3 regions of the Mucilaginibacter boryungensis genome follow, and region 2 is predicted to be linked to each of the others. Evidence: riboswitches for the same ligand, from Rfam matches in the RefSeq annotation. Region 2 holds a riboswitch; each other region holds the start of a gene.
What was found. Region 2 has a riboswitch for S-adenosylmethionine ahead of IRJ18_RS13305 (peroxiredoxin). Riboswitches for the same ligand answer to the same signal wherever they lie in the genome.

Region 1 (7,784 bases), on a different contig from region 2:
CAAGGTTTTAACTTGGTGTATTTCGCAATTACTAAATATAAATACCGAATTAACCGGTCCGTCTGCACCAATGCAATAATCGGATACAATTTCCCAATAAGGCAAATTAATAACTGCCGCAACAGGGATTAGCCCAATATCAACTGTATTATCTATTAGTTTTTGGGCACAATCGGCCGGGATATCCAGGCTCAGATCAATTTTATTAATAATATTAGTATGGTGAAGACCATATATAAAGGGTTGCGTGTTAGTATAGCTAACCGCCGATATTTTTATTTTATCCACCGGGTGGTTAATGATTTTTTAAATGAATAGAATTATTAAAGTCAACGATCTCGAATTTTTCTCCTTCGTAAGCAACTTTATACAGCACAAGGTTTTGGTGTGGGAAATCTTCCATTTTGGTTAATGGCTGCCCGGTTAATAAACAAAGGAATAAACGCATTGCCCTGCCATGCATACATATCAGCACATTTTTTTCATCCGGGTGGCTTAATATTGTTTCCAGGGCTTGCTTTTGGCGGGACTGCACCTCATTTGGGCTTTCACCATTCTCAAATTTAATATCCAGTTCGCCGGCTGTCCATTTACGCATTACCTGTAAAAACGCCGCTTTGGTTTCCGGTGTGCTTGGTTTACCTTCATATATTCCCCAGGCCAACTCATCCAGTCCGGATAATTTTTCATAAGGAATACCCGAATCAATAAACTGCTGAACGCTTTGCTGGGTACGCTTTAATTCGGATATATATATTTTATCAAAAGGTATGTCCTTATAAGCTCTGTAGAACAAATCGGCCTGTAGCCTGCCTTCAGCATTTAAGTCTGTATCCATTCCCCTGCCCTGTACAATCCCTTGTTTATTAAGGTCTGTTTGGCCATGGCGAACTATATATAAAATTTTTGTCATTTGTTATTAGTCATTTATCATTAGTTTAGCTATTCGGTCAATAAGTATTGGAAAACCACTAATGACCGATGACCAGTGACTAATTAACTACCGGCAATTTATAAAATTGCGGTTTTGCCTGCTCGGGGAACTCATATTCATTATAGTCTGTAACCACATTATATAAAGTATCCCTTTCAATCGGGTGACGGCCCGCCTGTTTTATCAGTTCCACCAATTCACGGGTGCTCATACCCGGATGTTGTTCCTCTGCACCTGCCATACTGTAAATTTTGGTAGTATCATCAAGTGTACCATCTATATCATCAACACCAAAATTCAAAGAAAGTTGAGCGGTAGTACGACTGATCATTGCCCAGTAAGCTTTCACATGGTCAAAATTATCCAGATAAATGCGAGAAATAGCATAATTCCGCAGATCTTCTATAACAGACGATTCGGCAATGTGCGACATCTGGTTATCCTTATTACGGAACTTTAATGGAATAAATGTTTGGAACCCACCTGTTTTATCTTGTAACTGTCGCAAGCGCTCCATATGGTCTATGCGATGTTTGTACGCCTCGATATGCCCATAAAGCATGGTAGCGTTTGATCGCATACCTAATTTGTGCCACTCCTCGTGTATCTGAAGCCATTGGTCGGCTGTACATTTATCTTTAGCAATCTGGTCGCGTATTTCCGGATGAAATATTTCGGCGCCACCACCCGGCATACTTTCCAACCCGGCTTCCTTCATCATGCGCATGCCGGTAGCATAATCAAGCTTGGCTTTTTTAAATATATAATGATATTCTACAGGTGTCAATGCTTTCACATGCAAATCGGGGCGATGGGCTTTAATCCGGTTAAATAATTCCATATAAAATGGCACATCATATTGTGGTAAAACCCCACCGACAATATGCACCTCAGTAACCGATTCGGTATCATACTTCTTCACGATGTTAAGCATATCGTCCATGGTATACTCCCACCCTTCAGATCGTTCTTTGATCAGACGTGAATAAGAACAGAACTTACAATCGTAAACACAAAGATTAGTAGGTTCGATATGGAAATTTCGGTTAAAGTAAGTTTTAGCACCATGCTTTTGTTCGCGGATATAATTAGCTAAAATACCCAGGTAACCTAATTCTCCTGTTTCAAACAAAATTACACCTTCATCAAAGGTAATTCGTTCACCAACAAGTACCTTCTTAGCAATATGTTTTAATTCGGCAGATAAGTGCTGAGACTGCAATAATAGTTGTAAGTTTTGCTCACTTTGCATCCGTATATTCTTTCAGGCAAAAATACGTTTTTGACGCTTCAGAATATCATACAGATGTAACTATTTATGGTGCGTATACAAATAAGATTTGCCATTTGCTACTTCATCGGCTAATAAAAGGGTGTCTTTCTTTGCTATCAGGACGGATCTTTTTAAGGTTGTGCTACCGTAAGATAATTGATAAGTTCTTTCTATAGTATAAATGCTTTTACCCTGAATGATAGTAAAAGTATCCTGAGAGGTTAAGGCTGAATTAGTATAATATTTTACCGTCCCTGCCGTACTAAAAACAACCAGGTTTTCATCTGTAGGTGAAATACTGGTACCTGCTGCTTTATCATTAATAGTGGTTAACAACCATTGGCCGTAAACATTATCTATGTCATAAGTATCATTTATTTGCGGCGTGGCATCAGCGTCACTATTTTTTATGCACGATGTTAAAAGTGCTACTGCTATTAGCAGATATAGAATATTTTTCATGATCAGTTATTTTATAACTATACGTATTTTTACCGCAAAACGCTACACCGCCAATATATGAAAATTGAAACTATAGCCATACATGCCGGCAATAAAATTGATGATGCTACTAAAGCTGTGATACAACCCATTGTTATGTCGACCACATTTGAACGGGAAGTTGATGGTAGCTATGAAAAAGGTTATATTTATAGTCGCGCCGCAAATCCTAACAGGCATTTATTAGAGAATGTACTGGCAAGATTAGAAGGTGGTGTAGAGGCTGCGGCATTCTCATCGGGCAATGCAGCTGGTATGGCTGTATTTCAATCATTAACACCAGGCACCCACATTATAGGCCCTGATGACATGTACCATGGCCTTCGTAACCAGATAAAAACACTGTTTGCAGGAATACTGGAGTTTGATTTTATTGATGTGAACGATGAAGCAGTATTAAGGGCGCATATTAAACCAAACACCGGTTTGATATGGATAGAAACGCCATCCAATCCATTGCTCAAGGTCACCGATATTAAAAAGGTAATCACCATAGCCCGAGAACATGCAATTAAGGTTGTTTGTGATAACACTTTTGCTACACCTATATTTCAGCAGCCGCTAAGCCTGGGGGCTGATCTGGTGATGCATTCATCTACAAAATATTTTGGAGGCCACAGCGATCTAATGGGGGGTGCTTTAATTACACCCGTAAAAAACGAATGGTGGGACAAAATACGCCAGGTGCAGGAAATGGGCGGCGCTATCCCCTCGCCAATGGATTGCTATTACCTGGTGCGCAGCCTTAAAACATTACCTTATCGCATGAAAGGCCATGCGCATAACGCAGCTTTACTTACAGATTTTTTAGAAAAACACCCAAATGTAGAAAGTGTGATGTATCCTGGGTTAACATCACATCCGCAGCACCAGATAGCTAAAAATCAAATGCTGGGCTTTGGTGCTATGTTTTCGTTCTGTGTTAAAGGGGGTGCCGATGAGGCGAAAAGAGTGTTGTCGAAATTAAATTTGTTCACTATTGCCACCAGTTTAGGCGGTGTAGAAAGTTTAATAGAACACCGGGCATCAGTTGAAGGGCCGGATACTAAAACACCACAAAATTTGTTAAGGGTATCGGTTGGGTTAGAACATATTGATGACCTGATAGCAGATATGTCGGCAGCACTTCAATCATAATCGTATCATTTACAAATTTAATTTGGAAGCATATATCCTTTTAATATATATTCGCAACATTATTTGGTAGCAATACTAAAATATTAGAGTCAAATCCCTTCAAAAAGGTTTTGATTTATAAAGAAGTGGCGAGAGATCAGGCTCTAAGACCCACTGGCAACCCTCCTAAAATGGAGAAGGTGCCAACACCTGGCCCGGTGAATGGATTACCGGGGGTTATAAATTAACAACCATGAAAAGTACTAACAACATCCAACACAAATTTTCAGATACGCAAACGCGTAAGTCTTTTAGCTGTCATACCACTAATAATGGCGTGCTGATTTGTTGTTGCTGCTGCTGTTAAGCTGTAACCACGTTTCCTTTTCTTTTTACTGAAAATACGTGCATAGCTTACAATAGCTTATCTAACTCTATTTCAATTCATTAACAAACTTATTCAAACACATACCATGATAATTATCTATACCAATTCCTGTTATAAGACAATAACTGATACCCTCAATTAACAAGACCATTTTTTAGTTTATAAGTGATATAGTAAGGTTATTAAAGGTTGCAGGCCTAAATAGCCGGTTTTTAAACAATGAATACACAAATATTTAAATATCAACAGCCATTTGAACTGGAATCGGGCAAGCAACTGCTGGAGCTTGAAATAGGTTTCCATACTTATGGTACATTAAATAAACAACGTAATAATGTAGTTTGGGTATGCCACGCACTAACAGCTAATTCAGATGTGCTGGATTGGTGGAAAGGTTTATTCGGTGAGAACGATTATTTTAACCCCGAAGAACATTACATTGTTTGCGCCAATATTTTAGGTTCGACCTACGGTACTACCAGTCCTTTAAGTGTTAATCCGGCTACCGGCCTGCCCTACTATCTTACATTTCCTGATTATACAATCCGGGATATTGTTAAAGCGCATCAATTACTGGCTAATCATTTAGGGGTTGATAGTATTGAAGTATTATTAGGAGGCTCCTTAGGCGGTCAGCAGGCTTTGGAATGGAGTATTATGGAGCCAAACCGGATAAAAAACCTGGTTTTAATAGCCACCAATGCCCGTCATTCACCCTGGGGCATTGCCTTTAACGAATCGCAGCGCCTGGCCTTAAGTGCTGATACAACCTTTTATAATAATACGCCCGATGGCGGCAGCAAAGGCTTGAAAGCAGCACGTAGTATTGCGCTTATCTCCTATCGTACCTATAAAACATACGGGGTTACCCAGCAAGAACAAACCGACGAACTACACAATTACCGTGCAGCCAGCTATCAGAATTACCAGGGTCAAAAATTGGTTAACCGTTTTAATGCATATAGCTATTGGTATTTAACTAAAGTAATGGACTCGCATAATGTGGGCCGTAACCGCCAGGGCGTAGAAAGAGCTCTGAGTACTATTACTGCTAAAACACTGGTAATCGGCATTAAATCTGATGTATTATTCCCTATCGAAGAGCAGCAATATCTGTTCAGACAAATACCGAAGGCTGCTTTGGCTGAAATAGATTCGTTTTATGGGCACGACGGATTTTTAATTGATACAGAGAATCTGACAAATATTATTTCATCTTTTTTAAAAACCGACGTAAAAGGTAAGATTATTGACTTGCAGCAAACCGCATAATATACAATGAGCAAAAAACTTAAAATTGGACTTTTTGGCTTTGGCGTTGTTGGCCAGGGCTTATACGATATTATCCGCACTAAAAACCTGAATATTGAGATCGTTAAGATCGCCATTAAAGATCCTACAAAGAAACGTACCCTGCCACCGGAGCTTTTCACGACCGATAAAGATGAGTTATTGAATAACCCGGAGATAAATACGATTGTTGAATTAATAAACGATACGGAAGCGGCATATGATATCGTATCTACCGCTTTAAAAACCGGGCGCAACGTTGTATCAGCCAGTAAAAAAATGCTGGCGATTTATTTGCAGGAATTAATTGACCTGCAACATCAATACGGTACATCATTATTGTACGAAGCTTCCGTGTGCGGTAGTATTCCGATAATCCGTAATCTGGAGGAGTATTATGATAACGAACTGCTGCACTCTATCAGCGGCATATTCAACGGTTCATCTAATTACATCCTATCAAAGGGCTATAATGAGAATATGGATTATGATACCGCGCTTAAGCTGGCACAGGACCTTGGTTTTGCCGAAACTGACCCAACGCTTGACGTTGGTGGGTTTGACGCCAAGTATAAGCTGGTGATAGCAGCCGCGCACGCCTATGGTGTAGTGGTGAAACCAGAGAAAGTGCTCAATGTAGGTATCCAAAACCTACACGCAAACGACTTGCAATATGCGCGGGAAAAGAAACTGAAGATTAAACTGGTGCCTGTTGCTAAAGAGTTGGATGACCAACATGTTACTATGTTTGTGTTACCTAAGTTTGTGAATGAACACGAATTTCTTTACAATGTAGATTACGAATACAATTGTGTTACCGTACAGGCGGCTTTTGCCGATCAGCAATTCTTTTATGGAAAAGGCGCCGGCGGCCATCCTACCGGCTCCGCTGTGTTATCAGATATCGCAGCCTTGCGCTATGATTATCAATATGAGTATAAAAAGGCGCACAATAAAAAGGACTTGCGGTTTACTAATAACGTAGAACTCAATATTTACCTGCGTTATGAAGATGACGACCTGGTTGAAGCACTACAGTTTGAATATATTCATGAACGCTTTTATTCAGGTAATTACAAGTTTGTTACCGGGAAGATCAACCTACAAAACCTGATAGATAATCAACACCGTATATCAAATAGCAAGGCCTTTGTGGCTTTTGCCAATCAGCTAACAGGGGTTAGTTTAGCCACAGCGGCAAAACAAACGGCTGAAGTTCTTTAGTAGATTTATTGGCTAAACACTTAAAAGGCTTCCTTTACCGGGAGCCTTTTTTATTGAACCAATTTTCACCACATAATATTTAACTTTATCTTTACCACACAAATAGGTGACTATCCCCGGTTAATGTCGAAACTTTATAAACTTTTTACCAATAAAATATTTATAACCGTACTATGGTTTGGGCTTAGCCTTTTCGCAGTAGTAAAAATGGTTTTCGCGCATTCCATTAATAATTACCTCATTTACAAATACACGTTTATTAATCTGCTGCATCAGCATAATTTATATACACCGCAGCCTTATTACGCAGATACCAACCACTACGGGCCGCTGTTTGCCTTACTGATTGCACCTTTTACTTTTCTCCCTGACGGTATTGCCGCCATTTTATGGACAACGGTTAACGCCTTTATTTTATACCGGGCTATTTTATTGTTGCCATTTAAGATAGATTATCGCTACGCCATTCTGCTTATCTGCGCACACGAATTAATGACAGCCAGTTACAGCGTACAGTTTAACCCTATCATGACTTCAATTATCCTGCTAAGTTTCATTTTCATCAGGAACGGAAAAGATTTTTGGGCAGCCTTATTAATTATTGCCGGTACTTACGTTAAATTATATGGTATTGTTGGATTGGCATTTTTCTTCTTTTCAGATAATAAACTAAAACTGATACTATCGCTGCTGTTTTGGTCGATCATACTTTTTGCATTACCAATGTTGTTTTCATCACCGGCATTTGTGGTGCAATGTTATAAAGACTGGTATTTAAGCTTAAGCGAAAAAAACGTCCATAATGAATTTTCAACCATGCAGGATATTTCGGTGATGGGGATGATCCGGCGAATATTTAATTATCCGCAGCTATCAAATATGCTTGTCATACTACCGGGAATGCTATTGTTCGCATTATCTTATGTGCGTATAAAAAGCTTTAAAAAAATAGATTATCAATTACTGATATTAGCATCTAGCCTATTGTTTACAGTGATATTTAGTACAGGTTCCGAATCGCCTACTTACATCATCGCGTTTGTTGGTGTTGGCATTTG
Region 2 (7,784 bases):
AAGGTCAAGCCTTGTTTTTTTATTAAAAGGTAAGCTGTAATCTGTTTTACCCGACCAGATATTAACGTATACCGGCAGGTTATCAATAATATTTTGATTGCTGCCCAAAGCGCCTGAGGCATTATAAGTAGTGTTGTAAAAAGACTGATCGCGGTGATTACTGTAGCGCACATAATCAAAATCGGCCGTGATATTTGTGCCCAGGCTATCGTATTTGTGGCTATAGTTAAAATTAATGCCGCCGTTGTAATTTTTGTAGTTGGTGTTGTTCTCCGCAACAACGGTCGAATCGATCTTACCCGCGGCGTTCTTTAAAAAGCTATTGACCGGGTTGTGATTATCACCGGTTGATATGACGCCGCTAAGCACCACACCTAAGGTGGTTTTGGGTGATATATAATAATCTACACCGGTTTTTAAATTGCTGTTATAGAAAGATGGATTAAAGAAAGCAACCTCGGTATACGATGATCTGACGTTGTTGCCGGCATCAAAGTAAGTTCGGCCTACATCCAGCCGGCGGTAGGAGTTTTGTATGCTGTAACCTTCCAGCAGGAAAAAGTTAATCTTATCTACCCTGTAATTCATGTTAAAACTTTCGGAAGTACGCCAGTACTTAGCAAGGCCAGCGTTTGCCGCGGCCGAACCATTGAACCCTTTTATTTTTGAATGTTTGGTTTTGATATTGATGATCCCTGCATTGCCCGATGCATCGTATTTGGCGGGCGGGTTGGTCATTAGCTCTATCTGGTCAAGATGCGAGGCGGGGATCGATTTAAGGTAGTTGATCAGGTCGTCGCCCGAAAGATAGGTAGGCTTATCATCTATCAATATCATCACGCTCGATTTTCCTTTGAAGCTGATACCACCATTCACATCCACAATTACACCCGGGGCTTTCTCTAATGCTTCAAGCGCGTTTGCGCCGGTATTGGTTATAGATGACCCTACGTTCACCACCATGCGGTCAACCTTTTGTTCAATGTATGACTTTTGCGCGGTTACTGCCACCTCTTTCAAGGTTGTCCCGCCAGGCTGAAGCGTGATTGGGGTTAAGTTAACTAATGATTTTTCAGTAGAAATATAGACAACATCGCTGCGATAAGTTTTAAAACCCACATTACGTACCTGTAAACGATAGGCCCCGTTGCCGATATTACTAAATACAAACCTACCCTGTGCGTCAGCCTGTCCGGTTTTAACCGTTGCTGAATCCTTTGCGGTAACTAAAACTACGGTTGCTGCAATGGCAGGTTGTTTATGATCGTCCAGCACCTGCCCGAATATTTTGCCTTCGGGCGATTGGGCTTGTGCAAAATTCAGGGCAAAGCCCAGCCATGTGGCTAAAAAAGCCAGGGTTAATGTTTTCATAATGAGTGGTTGGGATGGGGCTTTACAGCAATTCAACAATGCGTCATGCTGAACTTGTTTCTGCATCCCACATGCAAAGAGTGGAGGGTGGTTACTTTGCATGTGGGATCCCGAAATAAATTCGGGATGACGTATTGTACTACAGACTTTATTTCGCTTTGCGGATATAGATATTGCCGTTCATATTCTTCATCAGTATTTCGGGGCCACCGCCGTTTATTTTACCGTTAACCCAATCTTCAACGGTTATGCGGTACATGCCGTCTTTAGCGCTTTTAGTTGATTTTGCCGGGCTTTTTTCGGTTACCATATCAAAGTCGCTGTAAACATTGCCCTGGTCAGATCGTGCTTTAATATTGGCCTTTAAACTGGCCGGGAAAGTTACATCAACATTGCCGTTAAGCGTAGTAAAAGCCATAGCCGCATTCGGCTCGACCGATTTAAAACTTACAGTTACGTTACCATTAGTAGTGTTGGCTACTACCGAGCCGGATACGTTGGTGAGTTTAATGGCGCCATTGGTATTGTTCATTTCCATATCGCCGCTAATATCATCGGCAGTAATGCTTCCGCCATTGATGGTACTTAGATTGATATTTGTGGCACCACGTGGTATTTTAATAGTTAACGATGCCATTTTGCCGGGTAAATTATTGTTAATGCTTACTTTATTGCTTTTCTCGGAAGCACTAATATCCAGGTTTTCGCCACTTGATATACGCCTCATACCGTTGCTGATTTCCTTGCGGTCCTTGCGGCCATGCTCGCTTTGGGCATCAATTATTATGTCTTTTCCATCATACACACTAACTTTTATAGAGCCGCTTATGGTGTGTACATCAATTTTGTACGGTTTGCCCGGATCGCTCAACGGGACGGTTAACTGTTGCGATTCCTGTGCCATCAGGCGGGTGCTTAGGGTTAGGGCTAATGCTACCAGGCCTGTAAATTTTATTGCTTTCATGTTATTTGGAGTGTTAAATTATGCTTTTTTAATATAAATATTGCCGTTAAGCGTTTCAAATTTGAATACTTTGCCGCCTTTGCCAATTTTTATGGCAGTGTTTTTATTTAAGCGGTAGGTGGTGCCGCCAGCCTTTTTGTTTTCTGTTTTGGTGATCTCGGTAGGTAATACCTCGGTATCGGGAAAGTCGGTGTAAAATTGGCCGTTCATACTTTTAAACTGTACGTTGGCTGCCAAATCTGAAGGAAATGTAGCCTCCAGTTTGCCGTTTAATGTATAATAGCTTGATGCCTCGGGCGGGTTACTTAAATAATTAATGGTAAGGTTGCCATTTATGGTGCGTGCAACGGTAGTGCCTTTGGCATTTATAATGCTGATAGCGCCGTTTACATTATTTACTTTCAGGCTGCCGTACACGTCTTTCACACCAACATTACCGCTGTTTACAGTGCCAACATTAATATTTATATTGTTGGGTACTTTCACGGTGTAGTCCAACTTTACGGTGTAGTAACGGTGCCTGTCCCCATCATTATTCCAGCGGCCGCTATGCGGACGGGTATCATAAGGTTCGGCAGTGTAAGCGATAATGCTGTCGGCTTTTTGGTCGAAGCCCAGTTTAAATTCAGCTTTTGCTTTGGCCATTTCCTCGGCATCGCGGGCCGAGATAGTTTCGTCTATTTCAATTACAACCTGGTTGCCGTTGTAGCCTTCAACTTTAACGCTGCCAAATACATTGTAAAGGGCAAATACGGTAGCTGCCGCCGATTGTTGAGGTGTAAACTGCTTGCTGATATGGTCTTTAAATTCAACGTCGTACGACTTTTTTTGGGCAAAAGTATGGCCCCATCCCGCTAAAAGCGCGATCAATACTAACTTCTTCATGATGTGTGTTTTGGTTTTAAATTAAACTGTTAATCGTCTCTTTGATCTTGTTCCTGACACCGTGGTCAAGATTCTTTTGTTTTAAAAGTTCTTTAAATTCACCTACCGACCGTTTCTCTTGCAGTTTCAGCATCACATCCGCAATGGCCGATTGCATCAGTGGCGAATCCTGTTCGGTGATAGATTTTATAAGTCCCGCCCGCACTTCCGGGTGACCGGCCAGCTGTGCCAGTGCATCCAGCGTACTCAGGCGTACGTTTACGTTCGGGTCGTTATTCAGCGTGGCCAGTAAAGCATCAATTACCTGCTGGTCTACGTGCTTTATCTCGCTGGTGTAGCTCACCCCCTTAATCCTTTCAGATGCCGACGGGTTCTCCAGCATGGCCAGCATCATGGTTTGTTTTAACTCATGCACCTGGCTGCTCAGTGCCTGTAGTTGCTTATCCTGCTGCCCGCCTTTACCTGCATTAAATACCCAATAACCGCAGGCAAAGCTTATCAAAATAATCACCAGGCTGTAAGCCATAGGCAAGCGCGGCTGCACCAGCCAAAACTGGCTTAGCTTTTCTTTTAGTTCCGCCCAAATATTCCCTTTAGATGCCGCCTCTTCCTTGAAAGTATCCAGCATGGCTTCAAACTTCACCTGCATGTGTGCCGATGGGGCAGGGGTTTCAATAGTGCCCATTTCTCTCCACAATTCCTTCATGGCGGCTAATTCTTCTTTACAACCGGGGCAATCGCTCAGGTGTTGTTCCAGTTTCACCCGCTCGGCCGGCGGCAGGTCTTTATCTATCCAGCCGGTAAACAGCTCCTTATATTTATCACAATCCATTTTATGTCTGTTTAACGTTCAACTTTGGTATAAATCTCTTTTAGCTGGCACATGGCCCGGTGCACCCGCACCTTAACCGCGCCCTCGCTTATATTCAATATCTGTGCAATTTCCTGGTGTTTTAACTCCTGGAAACGGCTTAATGATAGTATCTCCCTTTCATCTTCACTTAACCTGCCCATGGCTTGCTGCAAACCCTGCGCTGCCTGCTTCCTTTCCAGCTGCTCCTCTATATTGGTGCTGCCGGGTATCCAGTCGGCCATGTCCTCAACACTGCTGGCTGCCATGGCCAGTTTTTTGCGTTTACCCTGGTCTTTTAGCACATTGCGGGCAATGGCATACATCCAGTGGATAAATTCGCCGCTGCCGGTAAAATTGTGCCGGTATTTCAGCATTTTATAAAATACCTGTTGCACCATATCCTCGGCGGCCTCGCGCTGGTAGGTCATGTGGTAAAGGAAACCGTACAACTGGCGATGGTAGCGCTGGAAAAGCAGCCCCATCCGGTCCAGGTCGCCGGCTTTTACTTTTAGCATGATCGCGTTATCATTCAGCGTATCCAAGCAGGTTTAGTTTTTATAGTTAATCATTATAGCCCTGTAAACTCCGGTTAAAAAAAATGGTTACAGGAAATTTAAGAATTTTTTTCAAGTATTAAAATCCCCGCGTTAGCGATAGGAGCGGATACCGGCCCGTGGCTAAGGCCCGTGCAGTATGAGCGGATAGCGCGGGCCGAAGGCAACGCCATTATAGTGGTTTGCTAATTGGATATGAGAGATAGTTACTGCTACGAGATTGCCACGTCGTTACCTCACCCACCACCTGCATGCCAACTCCTCGCAATGACAAATTTGATATAAATAAAATATTTCTACCTGATAATCAACGCATTTCAAATAAACACTACTAAATCTATAGATTTTATTTGGTATTTAAATTATTGCCCTTATATTTGTTGCCGTAATCGTTCTTTATTTACTTATCCAGAAAGACTGAGGGAAAGGCCCGAAGACGTCTTAGCAACCTGTGAGACCGCGTATATGCGACTTAATAAGGTGCTAATTCCTGCTCTGTAACCAAACAGGGAAAGATAAGCGAGTGAACAAAAATTCCACACCGTATTTACGGTTCCCTCTCTTTTCAGCTTTTGCAGATAAGCAACATTAAGTATTAAATTTTTCGTATTGGGTTTAAAGTTAATTATTCCGGTAATTTGCTTTAACTAACAAAATACATCTAACATTAAAAAACTGAGACCATGAGTTTACGATTAGGCGACGACGCGCCAAACTTTAAAGCCAAAACCAGCCAGGGCGAAATTGATTTTTACGAATTTTTAGGCGATAGCTGGGGTGTACTATTCAGTCACCCGGCCGATTATACGCCGGTTTGCACCACCGAACTGGGCCGTACCGCAGCCCTGAAAGAAGAATTTGCCAAACGCAATGTAAAAGTGGCGGCGCTGAGTGTAGACTCGGCAGAATCGCACCAGGGATGGATAAAGGATATCAACGAAACGCAAGACGTTGAGGTAACTTTCCCCATCATTGCCGACGAAGACCGCAAAATAGCCGAAGCATATGACATGATCCACCCTAACGCGTCGCTGAACGCTACGGTAAGGTCGCTGTTCATTATAGGCCCGGATAAAAAGATCAAACTGATCATCACTTACCCGGCATCAACCGGTCGTAATTTCAACGAGATATTAAGAGTGATTGATTCGCTGCAACTGACAGCTTACCATAGCGTAGCCACCCCGGCCGACTGGAAAGATGGCGAAGATGTAGTGGTATTGCCGTCTATTAAAACCGAAGATATACCGGCTAAGTTCCCTAAAGGGCATAAAGTAATAAAACCTTATTTAAGGACAACGCCGCAGCCAAATAAATAATACACAAGCCCCCCGAGCCCCTAAAGGGCAGGGTTTAAAGTAAAACTGTGCAAGGTTTTAACACTCCTCCTTTAGGGGTCTGGAGGGCAAAAAATATACGTATCTCCTTTAGTAAAGTAAAACTGTGCAAGGTTTTATGAAGCCGTCTCCGCTGATATATAGCGGAGCGGCTGGGGGGAGATGAATAAAACGATCAGATGGCCGAGTGGATAGGCGGAGGTTAGCAAGGCCTTTAACGGTGGTTCAACTCCATCTCTGATCTCTCTGTTTTAAATTAATAAATTAAGTAAGCTGATGAGCAACCTGCAATGCCCGGTAGATTTTGTAACCATTAACGAAAATAAGGCCCGTGTTAATGCCTTTTTTGTGCTGGCCCTGGGGGTAACTTTTTTGCTGACCAACGCCTGGGTGATAATTGCTATACTGGCCGTTGATTTTTTATTGCGCGCCACCAGTTGGGGGAACTACAGTCCGATAGGGTTTTTAAGCGACGCAGTGATCAAACAACTGAAAATTAAGCATAAACCGGTTGACCGTGCCCCTAAACGATTTGCTGTGGGCGTTGGGTTTGTGTTTACGGCGGGCATATTAATATTGCTGGCATCACAACAAAATTTCGCGGCGCAAATACTAACTGTGGTACTTATTGTATTTGCATGCCTGGAAGCCTTCGGTGGGTTATGCGTGGGTTGTTATGTGTACACTTTAGGCTTATTACTGATTAAAAAAACAAGTAAATAAAAATTTATCAAAAAAGACTACTAAAATTGTCGTCTATTTAAATGCTTTTGTTATGAAATATCAAAACATGAAATATTACGGAATTATTTACGGGTTGGACCACTGTTGTTGTTAGGCTGCACCTTCGCTTTAGTTATTGCCGAAAGGCTATCTGTTTATTCAATAAAATATATTATCATGTTAACTACCACCATTAACACCAGTAAATACCCATTTTTCGACCTTTCAGAAATTGTGCCCGAGGCCGATATTGCGTTTAAGCCATATAAGCCCCTGAAGCCGGTACGCACCGGGAATTACCTGCCCAATTTTACTTTGCAAAATACCTATACCCGCTGGCAGCACTTTTTTAATGGTGCCGAAACACACGGCGCCATCCTTTTAAAGCAATTGCTGAGCAAGCCGCTGGTAATAAGTTTTTATTCGCCACAGTGGCAGCAGCATGGTTTAGATCAATTAAAGCAGTTGAATGCTATCCAGGCGGAAATTAAGGCAAATGGCGGCAACTTGCTCATTATCACTGCAGAAAAGCAGGATAGCCTTGAAAAACTGGTTTGGGAAAACAACCTGTCGCTTAATTTCTATTTCGATGCGGCGCATGAAATTGCCCAAACCCTGCGGATATACAGCGATGCAGACCCGGTATGGAATAGGTTTTCGGGTATTGATATTAATGTGCCGCTACCGGCCACTTATGTATTGGATGCAGCGCGCCAGGTGGTTTACAGTCATGCAGAGTTTGAAACTGCATTATCAAATCGTGATGTTATCTCGGCAGTATATAACGCCAGCTTAGCGGGGAATTTGAAAAGGTCGGCATAAGGAGGGCCTCACCTAACTCTTTCCAGGGAGTATAGCCTATAAATAGGCAGAATTCACAAATTCCCTCCCATGGGGAGGGGGAGTTAGGATGTGCGGTGGTAGGGAGGGGTTTCGTGACTTTACAAAACCCCTCCCTGCACCCTCCCCATGGGAGGGAATCGCACATGGCCGCTTAAAATAAAAACATAGCAATTCTTTCAATGCTTCTCAACTTAGGTTTATGAATTGTTTGTTTGGTTAGGCCCCGGTAACGGGGCTTTTCTTATATCCTTACA
Region 3 (7,784 bases), 1.4 Mb from region 2:
CGTTCAAACTCGGCCACTAATTCATCACAACCCAAACCTGCCGTTACCGCAAATCCGCCAAAATAATCAGGAACGCCGCTTTCCTTTGGCGCTACAAAATCGGCCAGGGCATAGTAGGGTTCGCCTTTAACCTTTTCACCTTGCTGGCGCAGGGTGAAAATAGTGGTTAACACCTGGCTGCGGCTATCATCGGTATATAATTCAATATCATCGCCTATGCTGTTTGCCGGCCAAAAACCGATTACGCCGTTAGCTTGCAGCAATTTCTCCTGCACAATTTTATTCAGCAATACCTGGGCATCATCAAACAGTTTTTTAGCTTCGGTGCCTACGTATTTATCGTCAAATATCTTCGGGTAGCTGCCCCTTAATTCCCAGGTGTGGAAAAACGGTGTCCAATCGATGTAAGGTACCAGGTCTTCCAATGGGAAGGCCTCTACAACTTTGGTTCCGGTAAAAGTTGGCTTCGGCGCCACATCGCCATCCAGGCTTATTTGAAACTTGCTGGCACGGGCTTCTTCAATACTTGCAAAACGCTTGTCCGATTTTTTGTTTAAATGTGCTTCCCGGGCTTTTGCATATTCATCTTTTATGCCCTGGATATACGCATCGCGGCTATCGCGGTTCATTAAACTGCTGCAAACAGTTACACTGCGCGAAGCATCCAGCACATGTATAGCGCCGCCCGAATAATGCGGAGCCACTTTTACCGCAGCATGGATGCGCGAGGTGGTAGCCCCGCCAATAATTAATGGTATGGTAAACCCTTCACGTTCCATTTCCTTAGCAAAATGCACCATTTCATCTAATGATGGGGTGATCAGGCCACTTAACCCAATAATATCTACCTGATGTTTTTTTGCCTCTTCTATTATTTTTTGTGCAGGCACCATCACCCCAAGGTCTATCACCTCGAAATTATTACAGGCCAGTACTACGCCCACAATGTTTTTACCAATATCGTGCACATCGCCTTTAACGGTAGCCATTAATACTTTACCCGCGTTAGCCCGGCTGCCGCTGCTATCTTCACCGGCATCAATTACCCGTTGCTTTTCCTGTTCAATAAACGGCAGTAAATACGCCACGGCTTTTTTCATTACCCGGGCCGATTTTACTACCTGCGGCAAAAACATTTTACCGGCGCCAAACAGGTCGCCTACTATGTTCATCCCGTCCATCAGCGGGCCTTCAATCACTTCCAGCGGTTTGCTGTAGGCCAAACGCGCCTCTTCTACGTCGTCATCTAAGTATTCAATAATCCCTTTTACCAGCGCGTGCGATAAGCGTTCCTGCACGGTGCCTTTACGCCATTCCTCATCACGGACGATCTCTTTGCCGCCGCCGCCCTTTATGGTATCGGCAAAGGTAACCAGTCGCTCGGTGGCATCTGCACGGCGGTTCAATAGTACGTCTTCTACAAGTTCCAACAGGTCTTTCGGAATTTCCTCGTATACCTCGAGCATGCCGGCATTTACAATACCCATATCCATACCCGCTTTGATAGCATGGTATAAAAATGCCGAGTGCATGGCCTCGCGCACCTTGTTATTACCGCGGAAAGAGAACGAGATATTACTTACCCCGCCGCTTACTTTAGCATACGGCAGGTTCTCTTTTATCCATTTGGTAGCTTTTATAAAATCTACCGCGTAATTGTTATGTTCTTCCAGGCCGGTAGCTACGGTCAGGATATTCGGGTCAAAGATGATATCCTGCGGCGGGAAGCCTACTTCATTTACCAGTATATCATAACTGCGTTTGCATATTTCAATGCGTCGCTCGTACGAATCCGCTTGTCCCTGTTCATCAAAGGCCATTACCACGGTAGCCGCGCCATAGCTTAATATTTTACGGGCATATTCTTTAAATTTTTCTTCGCCCTCTTTCAACGAGATCGAATTTACGATACCTTTCCCCTGTAAGCATTTCAAACCCGCCTCAATAACCGACCATTTCGATGAATCGACCATGATAGGCAGCTTGGCAATATCCGGTTCGGAGGCCAGCAGGTTCAGGAACTTCACCATCGTCGCTTCCGAGTCGATCATTCCCTCGTCCATGTTCACATCAATCACCTGCGCGCCGCCTTCTACCTGCTGGCGGGCAACGGTTAACGCGCCTTCAAAATCTTCAGCTAAGATCAGTTTGCTAAATTTTGGTGAGCCGGTAATATTGGTGCGTTCGCCCACATTTACAAAGTTGGCTTCAGGGGTAATGGTTACTGCTTCCAACCCGCTCAGGCGCATATAGGGTTCAATCTCCGGGCGTTTGCGCGGCTGGTGCTTCGCTGCTTTTTCGGCAATGCACCGGATATGGTCGGGGGTGGTGCCACAACAACCGCCTACAATATTTACCATATTGCTGGCCATAAAATCTTCTACCAGGTGGGCAGTCTCGTGCGGCACTTCATCGTATTGCCCAAACTCGTTTGGCAAACCCGCATTGGGGTAAGCCGATACATATACATTGGCTTTGGTTGCCAATTCCTCTAAGTGCGGACGCATTTCTTTAGCGCCTAAAGCACAATTTAACCCAACCGAAAGCAAGTTAGCATGCTGCACGGAATCCCAGAAAGCCTCAACGGTTTGCCCTGATAAAGTCCTTCCCGAGGCATCGGTAATAGTGCCCGATATCATCAGCGGGATGCCTTTATAGCCGGGGTTTTTCTGGCGTAATTCGTCCTCATAGCGCTTAGCGGCAAACAGGGCGGCTTTAGCGTTCAGGGTATCAAATATGGTTTCTATTAAAAGCAGGTCCGCGCCACCGTCAACCAATCCCCGTATCTGGGTATAGTAAGCATCGGCCAGGATATCAAAATTCACAGCACGGTAACCCGGATCGTTCACATCTGGTGATAATGATGCGGTGCGGTTGGTTGGACCAACGGCACCAGCCACAAAACGTGGCTTTTCAGGCGTTTTTTTATTGTATTCATCCACCACTTCACGCGCAATGCGTGCACCCTCGTAGCTCATTTCATAAGCCAGGTCTTCCATTTGATAATCGGCCAGCGATATCACCTGTGTGCTGAAGGTGTTGGTTTCAATAATATCCGCACCGGCATCCAGGTATTCGGCGTGAATAGCCTTAATTATATCCGGGCGTGTAAGGTTCAGCAGGTCGTTATTGCCTTTCAGGTCTGAAGGGTGGTCACGAAAGCGTTCCCCGCGGAAATCATCTTCCGTAAGGTTATACCGTTGTATCATGGTACCCATTGCCCCGTCAATAACCAGGATGCGTTTTTCTAATTCTTTTCTAATATCCATTCTTTGAGAGTCGTAAGTCTTAAGTACAAAGCCTTAAGTATTAAAATCGGAAAGCAGTATTGACTTACGACTTTAAACTCAGAACTTCAGACTTAAAAAGCGGCTTATATCGAAAAGTCGGGTGTTGATTTTGACCTTCGCTTATCTGTCTTATCGGCTTTTGTTTGCCGGTAAGTAGAATGTAGCACCTTGTAAGTACAGGTTGCTAAGACATCGCAGGGTCTAATCCCTCCGTCTTTCTCTATAAGCAGTGCAAAGTTGCACAATAGGGCTGTAAATTGCAAATAGGTTTGTTAGCTTTATGTTATAGTACATACGCATGACCAATCTATATAGTTTAAGACTAATAATAGCAGCAATAATGTTATTGACGGTATCTGCTGCGTGTAACACTCGCCGGTTCAACAAAACAGTAATTGATATACCGAAAGATTCAAATGGCAAATTTATTCTGATGTATGATCTCGACCTGCAAAAGGACCATGCCCTAAAATTGCAAGATCTGCAACATGGTTATGATGGTATTCAAATTCGTATCTGGTATGATTATTCGTTAACAGACGTTAGAAAGCTGGTCATTTTAAAATGCCGGAAGAATAGGTGGGATGCTGAATATTATTATGTTCATGCCGACTGGAAATATCAAAGCTTACGCGATTCGGTGACAAGCTACACGCATAGGAACATGGTGCCAGCATCCGGATGGAATGTGTTTTCCAAAACATTACTTAGTCATCAGATACTTACCCTTCCGGATTTTTTTTCAATAAACAATAAAAATATCACCTTTACCGACGGCCTGTCATGTAATATTGAAGTAGCAACAAAAAACAAATTTCGCTTTTATACCTATACTTACGCCCCGTCTCTGGCTAAAGACTATTGGCAAGCTAAAGATTTTTTTGAGGCCTTAGATCTGGTAAACAAAGAATTCAATATTTCTATTACCCACTTAACAGAAGATAAAAGCAACAATGCGCCATACCACAGGTAACAGCCTGCCTGCTTAATTACCTATATCACTTCAAGCACCCTATACTTCTTTCCGTTCTGTTCAAACCAATCATCAACCTTACACCCCATCATTTTATAACCAATGGGCGATGCGGCTGAAATAGCGAAATAGCTTTCGCCTGCTAAGTTTAAAACCCCCGCACTTACCGCGATGTAAAAGTTGCCGTTATTTGTTTTCACTACGCTGCCCTCTTCCACCCTGGTTGATTTGCCTGCGGTACTGATACGATTGAGCGCTACCAGTAATTTGTTCGCCTCGGTTAGCTGGGCCATGCCCCTGTCCTTTTCCTGCTGCAGCATCTCCCGGCCGGTTTCATATTTGTCGCCAGCGCTGCTTTTGGTGTCCTCGGCCGCACTTTGCTCGGCCGATTGAATGGCCTGTTGCGCGTTGGCCATGCGCTGCTGCACAAATTCGCTACAAAGCTGGTGGAGTTGTTGTTTTAGATTGTTCATTTGGCAGGTGCAAATATATTAAGCAGGGCGGCTAATTCCTGCCAATTTTTAACCGCCTCATCAAATCCAAGCATTTTTGAGATCCCGGTATAAATATCCTGGGGCTTTTTGCCTTCTCCCCGTAAATAATGTATGGATGTTGCCCCGGCCGATTTGGATAGTTTTTCGTTCCCGGATGCCATCAGCAATGGGTGATGATAAAAGATAACATCACGGAAAGACGCGGCGCCAATATGCGGGGCCAGATAATTTTGTGCAAGGGTAGAATCCCACAAGTCTTGCCCGCGTACTATCAAATCGACCCCGTAAAAAACATCATCTGCAACCGAAGTTAACTGATAGGCGGGGTAACCATCTTTTTTGCGCGCTACAAAATTTTGCATAGTTGCGGGTAAAGTAGTTTTTACCACTTCATTGGGGAGGGTTTTAATATTCAGCAATTCGGTCGCATCTGTCTTCAACCGCCAGCTTGCATTTTCGGTATCCAGCGTTATGTTTTTGTGCAGGCAGGTGCCGGGGTAAGCATCACTAACATTACTATTCCTAATTTGCGCACGCGAACAGGTACAGGCGAATACGGATTTATTATCTTTCAGTTGCTGTAATGCCGCCTGATACATTTCCATACGGTGAATTTGCGACCAGTTATTTTTGTAGTCCGTAAAATCGCGCGGACCTTCATCATAAGGTATTTCTAAAAAATTAAGGGTATCAAAAATATCCTGAACATATAACCGGCTTACCCTGTCGCGGTCAAGGTCATCTAAGCGCAGCAGTATTTTAGCGCCGTATTTTTTGGCAAGTGCCACTGTTATAGCAAACGACAGTACATTCCCCAAATGCAAATAGCCACTGGGTGTAGGGGCTATGCGTGTTTTGCTGGATGTTTGTGCCGGGATAGACATCGTCGGATTTTTACATTGATGATACCCCCCTCTCCAAAGAAGGGTATTAAATCTACATTAATTCTTTCATCAGCTTGTCAAAAGCTTCTTTTAATTCAGCGTAGTCCTGCTCCAGTTTAGTTACCCGAGCTTCCAATCCGCTGGCAGAGTGGGCAACAGGCGCATCCGGTTCATCGTCCCCAATCTCGGGCACGCCGGCCAGCAAATGGGCATAGCGCACTTCTTTTTGCCCCGGGCGGCGTGGTAGCTGCATTAAGTACGGCGGTTCATCGGCTGCCAGCTTTTCTAATATTTGCTGCACTTCATCAATCGATTCAAACTCGTACATCCGGCCTGAATTAGTATTGATCTCGCCGGGAGTTTGTGGACCGCGCAGTATCAGCAGGCAGATAATACAAACCTCCTGCGGCAACACAGGGTATACAATGGCGAAATTGTGTTTATACTTTACAGCCCTGCTTGAGCCTCCGGTAGCTGTAGATATCAGCCCACGCTTTTTTAATGAATCTAAAGCTATGGCAACAGTTCCTTCGTCATATTGCACTACTGGCTTACGCGATGTTTTCTGGTTACACGCGGCCGTTAAGCCGTTTAACGACATAGGATAATATTCGGGGGTGGTACGGGCCTTTTCCATTAACGACCCCAGCACACGCAGTTCGATGCTGTCTAATACCGGCAAACTTTTAGGAGTATCCATTGGCTAAATATAAATGCTTTGGGGCGCCAATATAGTTTTTTGTATCTGAAATTGAGCCTCTGGGTCTCCCGGGTTATAATAACCCCCTGTCTTTTAATTCTTTTTGACGCTGTTTTTCCAGTTTTTTCTGTTCACGCAATTCCTGACGAATTTGTTTTTTGGTTTTGCCGGCGGTATCAAGTTTAGGCTCGTTATTTTGAGTAGTGTCTTTCTTTTTACCGCCACCAAATAAACGTTGGAAAAAGTTCGGTTTCTTTTCCGGCTCGGGCGCCGGTGGTGGTGATGGAATTACCGCCGTAGTAGCGGCCTCGTTATCATCATCATCCCCTCCCTTCATTAACCGGGTAAAGTTTGATGTATCTGATGGGTGAATTTGCCTGCGCAGGCTTTCTCTTAATCGCACGGTATATAAACCATACACGCTGCTATCGCGGTGTGCTGTTAACCCATGACCTTCCATCAGGTTGCCAATAATATTAAAATAGTAGCTTAACCGCGGATTAAGGGTACCATCAGGTAAAAAGGCGTACAGGCCCGAGCGTGGCTTGGGCACAATACTGGCCAGGTAAATACTTTCGCCCAGGGTAAGTTCCGACGGGGATTTACCGAAATAATAGCGCGCAGCCTCGCCAATGCCATAAATGTTATTGCCCCACTCTATCATGTTAAAATAAACCTCGAGCATGCGGCTTTTGGTAGTAATATGGTTATTAACCAGCAGCCACACAATCAGCATCTCCTCAACCTTACGCGTTAGCGTCTTCTTTTGGCTAAGGAAGGCGTTTTTTACCAGCTGCATGGATATGGTACTGCCGCCTCTTTTAAACTTATGCTCTATGTAATCGGTGGCTATAGATTTGCGGATAGATTCTTCCACAAAACCATTATTGGTGTAAAACGTTGGGTCTTCGGCTGTCATTACCGCATTTCGCAGATCTGGCGATATTTGCTCTAATGGGGTGTAATTAGGATTAGCGGGCCCGATAATACGCGGCGGCATGGCTTTACCTTTTACATAGGGCGTATCTATAAATGTGCCGTTCAGCTTGCTGAAGTTTGTGCGGCCGTATTTAATGATCTTAAACCCATCCTTGTCCAGGCGCGAATCAAACTGTACATCTTTTGGATTACTGCTGTCCAGGTAAAGCTTTAATTTATAATTCAGTTTACCTGCGACTTGTATGCCTTGCAGTGTTTCAAACGTACCACCCGGAAAAGAGTCGAACATGTCCTGCGCATTTATCCAGCCGGTATTTACTTTAACTTCATATATTTTTACCGGGTTAAGCGTGTATTTAACATACGGGGTTGCGGTCAGTTTTTTAAGGCGTATCACCGATGAACTATCCAGTGATACATAATTCGATCCTATAAAAATGTTAGCATCAATGGCGCCCTGGGGTATCACAATATCATTTACCGCCAGCGCTTTTTGGTTAATAA

Region 1: another riboswitch for S-adenosylmethionine. It lies ahead of IRJ18_RS09035 (homoserine O-acetyltransferase family protein); the one in region 2 lies ahead of IRJ18_RS13305 (peroxiredoxin).
Region 3: another riboswitch for S-adenosylmethionine. It lies ahead of metH (methionine synthase); the one in region 2 lies ahead of IRJ18_RS13305 (peroxiredoxin).

Annotation. Positions count from the first base shown of each region.
Region 1 is NZ_JADFFM010000001.1:2,165,052-2,172,835, forward strand. It holds gene IRJ18_RS09010 (menaquinone biosynthetic enzyme MqnA/MqnD family protein) at 1-288, opposite strand, end outside; gene IRJ18_RS09015 (histidine phosphatase family protein) at 296-913, opposite strand; gene mqnE (aminofutalosine synthase MqnE) at 993-2,186, opposite strand; gene IRJ18_RS09025 (hypothetical protein) at 2,247-2,669, opposite strand; gene IRJ18_RS09030 (trans-sulfuration enzyme family protein) at 2,727-3,845, shown strand; SAM riboswitch class I at 3,958-4,070, shown strand; gene IRJ18_RS09035 (homoserine O-acetyltransferase family protein) at 4,432-5,484, shown strand; gene IRJ18_RS09040 (homoserine dehydrogenase) at 5,491-6,726, shown strand; gene IRJ18_RS09045 (glycosyltransferase family 87 protein) at 6,850-7,784, shown strand, end outside.
Region 2 is NZ_JADFFM010000002.1:105,712-113,495, reverse strand. It holds gene IRJ18_RS13330 (TonB-dependent receptor) at 1-1,371, opposite strand, end outside; gene IRJ18_RS13325 (DUF4097 family beta strand repeat-containing protein) at 1,520-2,335, opposite strand; gene IRJ18_RS13320 (DUF4097 family beta strand repeat-containing protein) at 2,354-3,220, opposite strand; gene IRJ18_RS13315 (zf-HC2 domain-containing protein) at 3,237-4,052, opposite strand; gene IRJ18_RS13310 (RNA polymerase sigma factor) at 4,064-4,615, opposite strand; SAM riboswitch class I at 5,029-5,149, shown strand; gene IRJ18_RS13305 (peroxiredoxin) at 5,311-5,946, shown strand; tRNA gene IRJ18_RS13300 (tRNA-OTHER) at 6,138-6,208, shown strand; gene IRJ18_RS13295 (DUF4395 domain-containing protein) at 6,241-6,687, shown strand; gene IRJ18_RS13290 (peroxiredoxin family protein) at 6,865-7,509, shown strand.
Region 3 is NZ_JADFFM010000002.1:1,510,658-1,518,441, reverse strand. It holds gene metH (methionine synthase) at 1-3,269, opposite strand, end outside; SAM riboswitch class I at 3,408-3,519, opposite strand; gene IRJ18_RS19590 (hypothetical protein) at 3,631-4,263, shown strand; gene IRJ18_RS19585 (3-oxoacyl-ACP synthase) at 4,284-4,736, opposite strand; gene IRJ18_RS19580 (glutamate--tRNA ligase family protein) at 4,733-5,641, opposite strand; gene IRJ18_RS19575 (YceH family protein) at 5,694-6,341, opposite strand; gene IRJ18_RS19570 (transglycosylase domain-containing protein) at 6,415-7,784, opposite strand, start outside.